DNA from 2 places in the Serratia liquefaciens ATCC 27592 genome. Region 1 is predicted to be linked to the other one. Evidence: predicted binding sites of a transcription regulator. Region 1 holds the regulator's gene; the other holds the start of a gene.

Region 1 (4,395 bases):
ATTGATAAGGTTAAGACCAACTATGAAATTCAAAACCAACAAACCAAGCCGTAATCTGTTAATCGGCAGCTTGATTTTGGCCGCCAGCGCCCCCGCATGGGCGCTGAAGTCCGACTCCAATCAGCCGGTGAGCATCGACTCGCTGAAACAGTCTCTGGACATGCAGAGCAACGTCAGCACCTTTACCGATAACGTGGTGATCAAGCAAGGCACCATCGATATCAAAGCGGACAAAGTCGTGGTCACCCGCCCGGGCGGCGATCAGAACAAAACCTATATTGAAGCTTTCGGCAACCCGGTAACCTTCTATCAGATGCAAGACAGCGGCAAGCCGGTGAAAGGCCACGCTCAGAAGGTGCGTTACGATGTGGCGTCTCAGTTGGTGACCCTGACCGGGAACGCCTACCTGGAACAGCTCGACAGCAACGTCAAGGGCGATCGCATCACCTACCTGGTGCAACAGCAGCAAATGCAGGCGTTTAGCGATAAAGGCAAGCGCGTGACTACGGTTCTGGTACCGTCGCAGTTGCAAGACAAAAACGGGCAAAACAAGAGTAACTAATCACTTATGGCTACACTCATCGCAGAAAACCTGGCGAAAGCCTACAAGGGCCGCAAAGTCGTTGAAGACGTCAGCCTGAAAGTGAAATCCGGCGAGATCGTCGGCCTGCTGGGGCCAAACGGCGCCGGCAAGACCACCACGTTCTACATGGTGGTCGGTATCGTTCAGCGTGACGCCGGACGTATCGTGATTGACGAAGAAGACATCAGCCTGCTGCCGCTGCACGCCCGTGCGCGTCGTGGCATCGGCTATCTGCCGCAGGAAGCCTCGATCTTCCGCCGCCTGAGCGTTTACGACAACCTGATGGCGGTGCTGGAGATCCGTGACGATCTCAGCAGCGAACAGCGGGCGGACCGTGCGGTGGAGCTGATGGAAGAGTTCCATATCTCCCATCTGCGCGACAATCTGGGCCAGGCGCTGTCCGGTGGCGAACGTCGCCGCGTGGAGATCGCCCGTGCGCTGGCGGCTAACCCGAAATTCATCCTGCTGGATGAACCCTTCGCTGGGGTTGACCCGATTTCCGTTATCGACATTAAAAAAATTATCGAGCACTTGCGTGACAGCGGCCTGGGCGTGCTGATCACCGACCACAACGTGCGCGAAACGCTGGACGTGTGTGAACGCGCCTATATCGTCAGCCAGGGCAAACTGATTGCTCACGGTACGCCGGATGCTATTCTGGCCGATGAGCAGGTAAAACGCGTTTATCTGGGCGAAGAATTCCGCCTCTGAGTACCGGCGCGTCCTGATGGGCGACTGTTAACGGAAGTAGACTGAAGAATATGAAGCAAGGTTTGCAACTCAGGTTTAGCCAACAACTGGCCATGACCCCCCAGCTCCAGCAGGCCATACGCCTGCTGCAGTTGTCCACGCTTGAGCTCCAGCAGGAGATACAGCTGGCGTTAGAGAGCAATCCACTGCTTGAACAGACCGATCTGCACGAAGAAATCGACGCGAAAGAGACGACCGAAACCGAAGGTTTGGATACCCGGGAGGCGCTGGAACAAAAGGACATGCCCGAAGAGCTGCCGCTGGACGCCACCTGGGACGAGATCTATACCGCCGGAACTCCGTCAGGAACTCGCACCGATTACAGTGACGACGAACTGCCGGTGTATCAGGGTGAAACCACCCAAACCCTGCAGGATTACCTGATGTGGCAGGTGGATCTGACGCCGTTTTCCGATACCGATGCTGCCATTGCCACCTCGATCGTCGACGCCGTCGATGACACCGGCTATCTCACCGTGCCGCTGGAAGACATTCTGGAGAGCATGGGTGACGAGAATGTGACAATGGACGAAGTCGAGGCGGTATTGAAACGCGTACAGCGGTTTGATCCGGTTGGCGTCGCGGCGCGCGACCTACGCGATTGTCTGCTGGTTCAGCTCTCCCAATACGCCCAAGACACGCCTTACCTGGCGGAAGCGCGCCTGATCATCAGCGAACATCTGGACTTGCTGGCTAACCACGACTTTCGCAGCCTGATGCGAACAACGCGCTCAAAAGAAGATACACTGAAAGAAGCGATGTTGCTGATCCAGTCACTCGATCCGCGTCCAGGCCAGTCGATCAACACCGGCGAATCTGAGTACGTGATCCCGGACGTGCTGGTCCGCAAAGTGCAGGATGTGTGGACGGTCGAGCTCAACAGCGACAGCATCCCAAGGCTGAAGATCAATCAGCAGTATGCTGCGCTGGGCAATAGCGCGCGTAACGACAGCGACGGTCAGTACATCCGCAGCAATTTGCAGGAAGCGAAATGGCTGATCAAGAGCCTGGAAAGCCGCAACGACACCCTGCTGAAAGTTTCGCGCTGCATCGTCGAGCAGCAGCAGGCGTTCTTTGAGCAAGGCGCGGAATTTATGAAGCCCATGGTGCTGGCGGATATCGCTCAGGCCGTGGAGATGCATGAATCGACAATCTCACGCGTGACCACGCAGAAGTTTTTGCACAGTCCGCGCGGCATTTTCGAATTGAAATATTTCTTCTCAAGCCACGTGAATACCGACAGCGGGGGCGAAGCTTCCTCTACGGCGATCCGGGCGGTGGTGAAGAAATTGATTGCGGCGGAAAACCCCGCCAAACCGCTCAGCGACAGCAAGCTGGCTACCCTGCTCTCCGATCAGGGGATCATCGTGGCGCGGCGTACCGTCGCCAAGTACCGAGAGTCTTTGTCCATCCCGCCGTCCAACCAGCGTAAACAGTTGGTTTGACCTCTATTGAGAAGGAAGACACTATGCAGCTCAACATTACCGGACACCACATCGAAATCACCGAACCTTTGCGTGAGTTCGTGAACACCAAGTTCGCCAAACTCGAACAGTATTTTGACCGCATAAATCAGGTGTATGTCGTGCTTAGTGTGGAAAAAGTGCAGCAGATTGCGGAAGCGACGGTGCACGTGAATGGAGGCGAGTTGCACGCCACCTCGGAAGACGAGAACATGTATGCGGCAATTGATACCCTGATCGACAAACTGGCGCGTCAATTGAACAAACATAAAGACAAACTGAAACAACACTGACATTCTGGGCCGTTTCCGTCAGCGGGTACGGCTCAAACGTAGCCTCGGCCATCGGCGCGTTACCTGTTTGGGTACGCGCCGATAAGCCATCAGGGTTAAACAAGGCGAAAAATCACCTCACAAGCCTGCTTGCTGGTGTGGTTTTAAGTGAAGATGAGATGAACAACGAAACAATGCAGTTAAGCTCGGTATTAAATATCGAGTGCACCAGAAGCTCCGTACATTGCACCAGCAAGAAACGGGCTTTGGAAATTATCAGCGAACTGGCCGCCAAACAGCTCAATCTGTCACCACAGGTGGTGTTTGACGCGGTTCTCACCCGCGAGCGCATGGGCAGCACCGGTATCGGCAACGGTATCGCCATCCCCCATGGCAAACTGGAAGAGGACACACTGCGGGCCGTTGGCGTGTTTATTCGTCTCGACCAACCTATCGCCTTCGACGCCATTGATAACCAGCCGGTCGATCTGCTGTTCGCCCTGCTGGTGCCGGCCGACCAATGTAAAACCCATCTGCATACCCTGTCTCTGGTCGCCAAGCGTCTGGCCGACAAAACAGTATGCCGCCGCCTGCGCGCGGCGCAAAGTGACGAAGAGCTTTACCAAATCATCACCGAGTAACGCCCGGCTGGCGTGACTTCCAGCCCGGATAACGATACTGTTTAGCCATGATGGATTCCGGTTCAGGCCGGAATAATAAAGTTTCTAACGGTGGCGATAAACGCCACTGAGATGCCAGGGGGAGTTGCCACATGGTGCTGATGATTGTCAGCGGCCGTTCCGGTTCAGGGAAATCCGTCGCCTTGCGGGCGCTGGAAGACATGGGTTTTTACTGCGTTGATAACCTGCCCGTGGTACTGCTGCCGCAGCTTGCCAATACGCTGGCGGAACGCAACAGCTCCGCGGCGGTAAGCATCGACGTGCGTAACATGCCGGAATCGCCGGAAGTGTTTGAATATGCGATGACCCAACTGCCGGACAGCTTTTCGCCGCAGTTGCTGTTCCTTGATGCCGACCGTAACACACTGATTCGTCGTTACAGTGATACTCGTCGCTTACACCCGCTGTCCAGCAAGAATCTGTCGCTGGAAAGCGCCATCGATGAAGAAAGCGATCTGCTGGAACCACTGCGTTCACGAGCCGATCTGATCATCGACACCTCGGAAATGTCGGTGCATGAACTGGCCGAAATGCTGCGTACCCGTTTACTGGGCAAACGCGAGCGCGAGCTGACCATGGTGTTTGAATCCTTCGGCTTTAAGCACGGTATCCCGATCGACGCCGATTACGTGTTCGACGTACGTTTC
Region 2 (4,395 bases), 1.0 Mb from region 1:
AGTCTTCGCTGTAAAGATAGCCGCTGACATAGCGCGCCGGAATGTTCAGGCTGCGGCAGCAGGCCAAAAATACGTGGGTATGATCCTGACAGACGCCGGTGCCGGTCGCGAATGCCTGTGCCGCGCTGTCGGTGACACTCGTTGACCCTGGGGTGTACGGCATTTTGAGCAGCAGCTCGCCCATCAGATTTTCCAGCCCGTCCAGCACCGCCTGCGGTTGGTAGTAGCGCAGGGCGAAGGCCTGGATCGCGCTGTCGGGTTGGGTCAGCGGGCTGTGGCGCAGGAAGACCAGCGGCGACAAATGCCCCATCACCTGATCTTCGGCACCGTCTTCAATTTCCACCACGCCGTGGGCCTGAATGCTGATGGCCTGGTGCGGGTGATCCAGCGTCAGCACGTGCAGCACGTTGCCGAAGGCATCGGTGGTGCGCACCGCATCTTCCGGCAGCGTCAACTGCCATGAAATAATGCGCTGATGCTCCGAATCCTGCGGCGTCAGGCGCAGATACTGAGTGCTGCGCTGCACCTGCTGGGCATAGGTATAGTGGGTGTTGTGCTCAATGTTCAGTTTCATTGCGCCTCCAGATAAGTGTGATGGATGCTCTCCGCGATGCCGCCAATCTGGCCGAGAAACGCGTCCAGCCAGTCGTTCAACCCGACCTTGTTCAGATCTTTCATGCTGCTAAAGCGCAGCTCGGCGTGCAGCGTATGCGCCAGCCGGCGCGGCTGATTGGCACTGTTGCCGCCAATTTGCTCCAGCTGTTGCACCAGATCGCCGACGCAGGCCAGCAAGGAGCGGGGGATTTCATTACGCAGGATCATCAGTTCGGCAATGGTGTCCCGACTGAGCTGCTGCTTGTAGATGCTGTGGTAGGCTTCGCGTGCGCTCACTGCACGCAACAGCGTGTCCATGCGGTAATATTCGCGCACCGGGTCGCCGTCGCTGTCCATCAGCGAGTTCTTGACCCCTAACAGACGGGCAGTGCTGTCTGCGCGCTCCAGCAGGGTGCCGAGACGGATAAAGCACATGGCGTCGCTGCGCAGCAAAGTGCCGAACATCGCACCGCGAAACAGGTGAGAACGTTCCTTCACCCAGTCGAAAAAGCCATCCGCGCCCACTGACCCTATGCCCTGACGGCGGATCAGCTTCATTTCGATCCAGGTGGCGTTGATGCATTCCCAGACCTCGGAAGACAGGCTGCCGCGCACCGCATGGGCGTTGTTCCAGCCCATTTGCAGGCAGCTGTAAATGCTGCTGTGGTTACGGCTGTCGAGCGCAAAAAAGCTCACCAGATTGGCCATCGTCAGGTCTGGGTAGGCGGCGGCATACAGCTGTCCGGTACTGGTCAGATTGAGCGGTACCTGCAGATCCTGATCCTCGCTGTCGCGGATCGGCATCATCGACAGCTTGTTGGTGACGTCGAGCACCCGGGCGATGCTTTCCGCCCGCTCCAGATAGCGGGCCATCCAATAGAGTTCACTGGCAGTTCGGCTCAGCATGCGTCGTCCTCCAACACCCAGGTATCCTTGGTTCCCCCGCCTTGCGACGAGTTGACCACCAGTGAGCCTTGCGCCAGCGCCACGCGCGTCAGGCCGCCTGGCACCAGGCGGATTTCCGCGCCGCTGAGGGCGAACGGCCGTAAATCGATATGTCGCGGCGCCAAGCCGTCGTTGACGAAGGTCGGGCAGGTCGACAGCGCCAGCGTGTTTTGCGCAATGTAGTTATGCGGCTTGGCCAGCAGCAGGCTGCGGAAGTGAGCGATTTCGTCTTTGGTCGCCGCCGGGCCAATCAGCATGCCGTAGCCGCCGGCACCGTGTACCTCCTTCACCACCATCTGTTCCAGGTTCGCCAGCACGTACGACAGTTCATTCTTGTGGCGGCATTGCCAGGTGGGCACGTTATTGAGGATCGGCTCTTCCTGCAGGTAAAAACGCACCATGTCCGGCACGTACGGATAAATTGACTTGTCGTCGGCCACGCCGGTGCCGATGGCGTTGGCCAGCACCACGTTGCCGGCGCGGTATACCGACAGCAGGCCCGGCACGCCGAGCATCGAATCCGGGCGGAATGCCAACGGATCGAGGAAGGCGTCGTCCACCCGGCGGTAGATCACATCCACCTTGCAAGGCCCGGCGGTGGTGCGCATAAAGACCGCCCCGTCCTTGACGAACAGGTCGGCGCTTTCCACCAGCTCAACCCCCATCTGCTGCGCCAGGAAGCTGTGTTCGAAGTAGGCACTGTTGAAGCGGCCCGGCGTCAGCACCACCACGGTAGGATCGTTGATCGGCGAGCTTTCACGCAGGGTTTGCAGCAGGTGCGACGGGTAGCGCTCCACCGGCGCGATGCGTTGCTGAGCGAACAGCTCCGGGTACAGGCGCATCATCATTTTGCGGTTTTCCAGCATATAGGAAACACCGGACGGGGTGCGCAGGTTGTCTTCCAGCACGTAATACTGGCCGTCACCGTTGCGTACCATATCCACGCCGACGATGTGCGCGTAAATATTGCGGTGCAGATCGACCCCTTGCATGCAGGGTTGATATTGATCGTTGGCCAGCACCTGTTCCGCCGGAATGATCCCGGCTTTCAGAATGTGTTGTTGATGGTAAATATCGTGCAGAAAGGCGTTAAGCGCCTGTACGCGCTGGCGGATACCGCGATCGAGCATCGCCCACTCGCTGGCGGGTATGATGCGCGGTACGCTGTCGAACGGAATCAAGCGCTCAGCGCCGTCATCCTCACCATAAACGTTAAAGGTAATCCCCACCCGGTGAAACAGCAGCGCAGCCTCTTCCCTCTTGCGTTGAATGGCCTTTTGGTCAGCCTGTTGCAGCCAATGCCAGTAAGCCTCGTAGTGACCCCGGTGCTTACCCTCAGCCAGAAGCATCTCATCAAAAAACGGTGAAGCAGACAGATCGATATTTAGCATCATCACCTCGTCGACATTGCAGGCTGTATACAGAACCAGCATAAAATGTGCCAAGGTGATAAAGGGGCGAAAATGGCGCGAAAACGCCGGCTCGCGGCAGGAAATGGCCCGCTTTGGGTGCAACCAAAGCGGGCGCTGCCTTAAAACGGGGCAAAACTGCGGCGCGTGTGGGTTGACTATGAGCAGTGATGGCGCAACTCACCGGGCAAAGGACGCGGGCGGGCCCTGAAGACCCGCCCTGGTATTTATACCTGCAATGCTTGCTGCGAAGTGCCGATAGACTGCCGCAGATAATTCAGTAGCATTTGCCGGGTAAACCGCGGTTCTTCGATCCCGCTGTGCCGCAGGAAATGCTGCAGGTTGCTGCAATCCCATTGGTAGGTATTTTGGTAGAGCTGCACCGTCGATTGCCCATTCACCATATTGTCCCTGAACAGGCTGAGCAACGGGTAGAGCGGTGCATTAGCGTCGTGTTCCCACTGTGCTCGCCATTGATCGAAAGGCAGCTGTCGGAAACGGTAGCCACACTCGCGCTCCAGCAGGCGGAAGAAGGCTTGTAGCGTCAGGTTATTCTGGTGCTGGTGGATCAGGTTGAATTTCTTCCCTAACGCCTGAGGGTTGCGAGTGATATGGGCAATGGATTGGGTCATATAGTCCACCGTCGTCAGGCCCTCGCGCAGGTCTTGCAACACCGGCTGGGTGCCGCTGGTGATACAGGTTTTGACTAGCCGTCCCCACCATTGGTAGCTGGCGCTGACGCCGGTTCGGCTGTGGAAGGTGGCGTACCCCAGACGGAAGGTCATTAGTGGCAAGCCTTGCGATGCCGCCAGATCGGCAATTTTCTCCATTACCCATTTGCTGCGGACGTAGCCGATATCGGTGATCACCGCCGGCAGGTTCTGATCTATGTCGTCACTTTCCAGCATCACCCGTTTGCCGGTATGCAAGTGCCCCCAGCTGTAGACCGAAATCGTCGACATCAACATCAGTGGTTTGGTGCGTCGGTACGCGGCAAAACGAATGATTTCGCGCAGGCCCTGCACATTATCGCGTTTCATATAAGAATAGGGCTGGATAAAGTTCACCGCACTTGCCGAATGATAAATGATATCGATCCGCTGGCTGAGTTCACGGAAGTGCTCAGGTGACAGGGCGAAATCGTGCTCGGCCACGTCGCCGGGGATCAGATGGACGCGCGCGTACTGCTCGGCGGATAAAGTAATCTGATAGCGATTCAGGATCTCGTCGAGTCGTTGCTGCGGGGTTATCCGGCTGCGCTGCCGCACCAGGCAATACAACTCGGCACGGGTTGTGGCGAGCAACTCTGCCAGCAGATGCGCACCGACAAAGCCGGTGGCGCCGGTGAGCAAAATGGCTTTGGGGTCGCTGACCTGTCGCACATCATAATCCGGGTTGATGGTGATATCTGCAGGCAGCCAAACATCGTCTTGCAGAGCACGTACCG

The links. Region 1 encodes sigma-54, which starts transcription at its own class of promoters, with help from an activator protein. Its sites were predicted from a motif close to GTTGGCACANNTTTCGCTNT; they were not measured.
Region 2: a site for sigma-54 is predicted at 2,966-2,985, ahead of M495_RS02030 (circularly permuted type 2 ATP-grasp protein). Genes of this name have one in related genera too.

What each region holds. Positions count from the first base shown of each region.
Region 1 is NC_021741.1:4,629,645-4,634,039, forward strand. It holds gene lptC (LPS export ABC transporter periplasmic protein LptC) at 1-54, shown strand, start outside; gene lptA (lipopolysaccharide ABC transporter substrate-binding protein LptA) at 23-562, shown strand; gene lptB (LPS export ABC transporter ATP-binding protein) at 569-1,294, shown strand; gene rpoN (RNA polymerase factor sigma-54) at 1,345-2,778, shown strand; gene hpf (ribosome hibernation promoting factor) at 2,802-3,089, shown strand; gene ptsN (PTS IIA-like nitrogen regulatory protein PtsN) at 3,248-3,709, shown strand; gene rapZ (RNase adapter RapZ) at 3,841-4,395, shown strand, end outside.
Region 2 is NC_021741.1:437,981-442,375, forward strand. It holds gene M495_RS02020 (transglutaminase family protein) at 1-574, opposite strand, end outside; gene M495_RS02025 (alpha-E domain-containing protein) at 571-1,500, opposite strand; gene M495_RS02030 (circularly permuted type 2 ATP-grasp protein) at 1,494-2,930, opposite strand; gene M495_RS02035 (non-ribosomal peptide synthetase) at 3,176-4,395, opposite strand, start outside.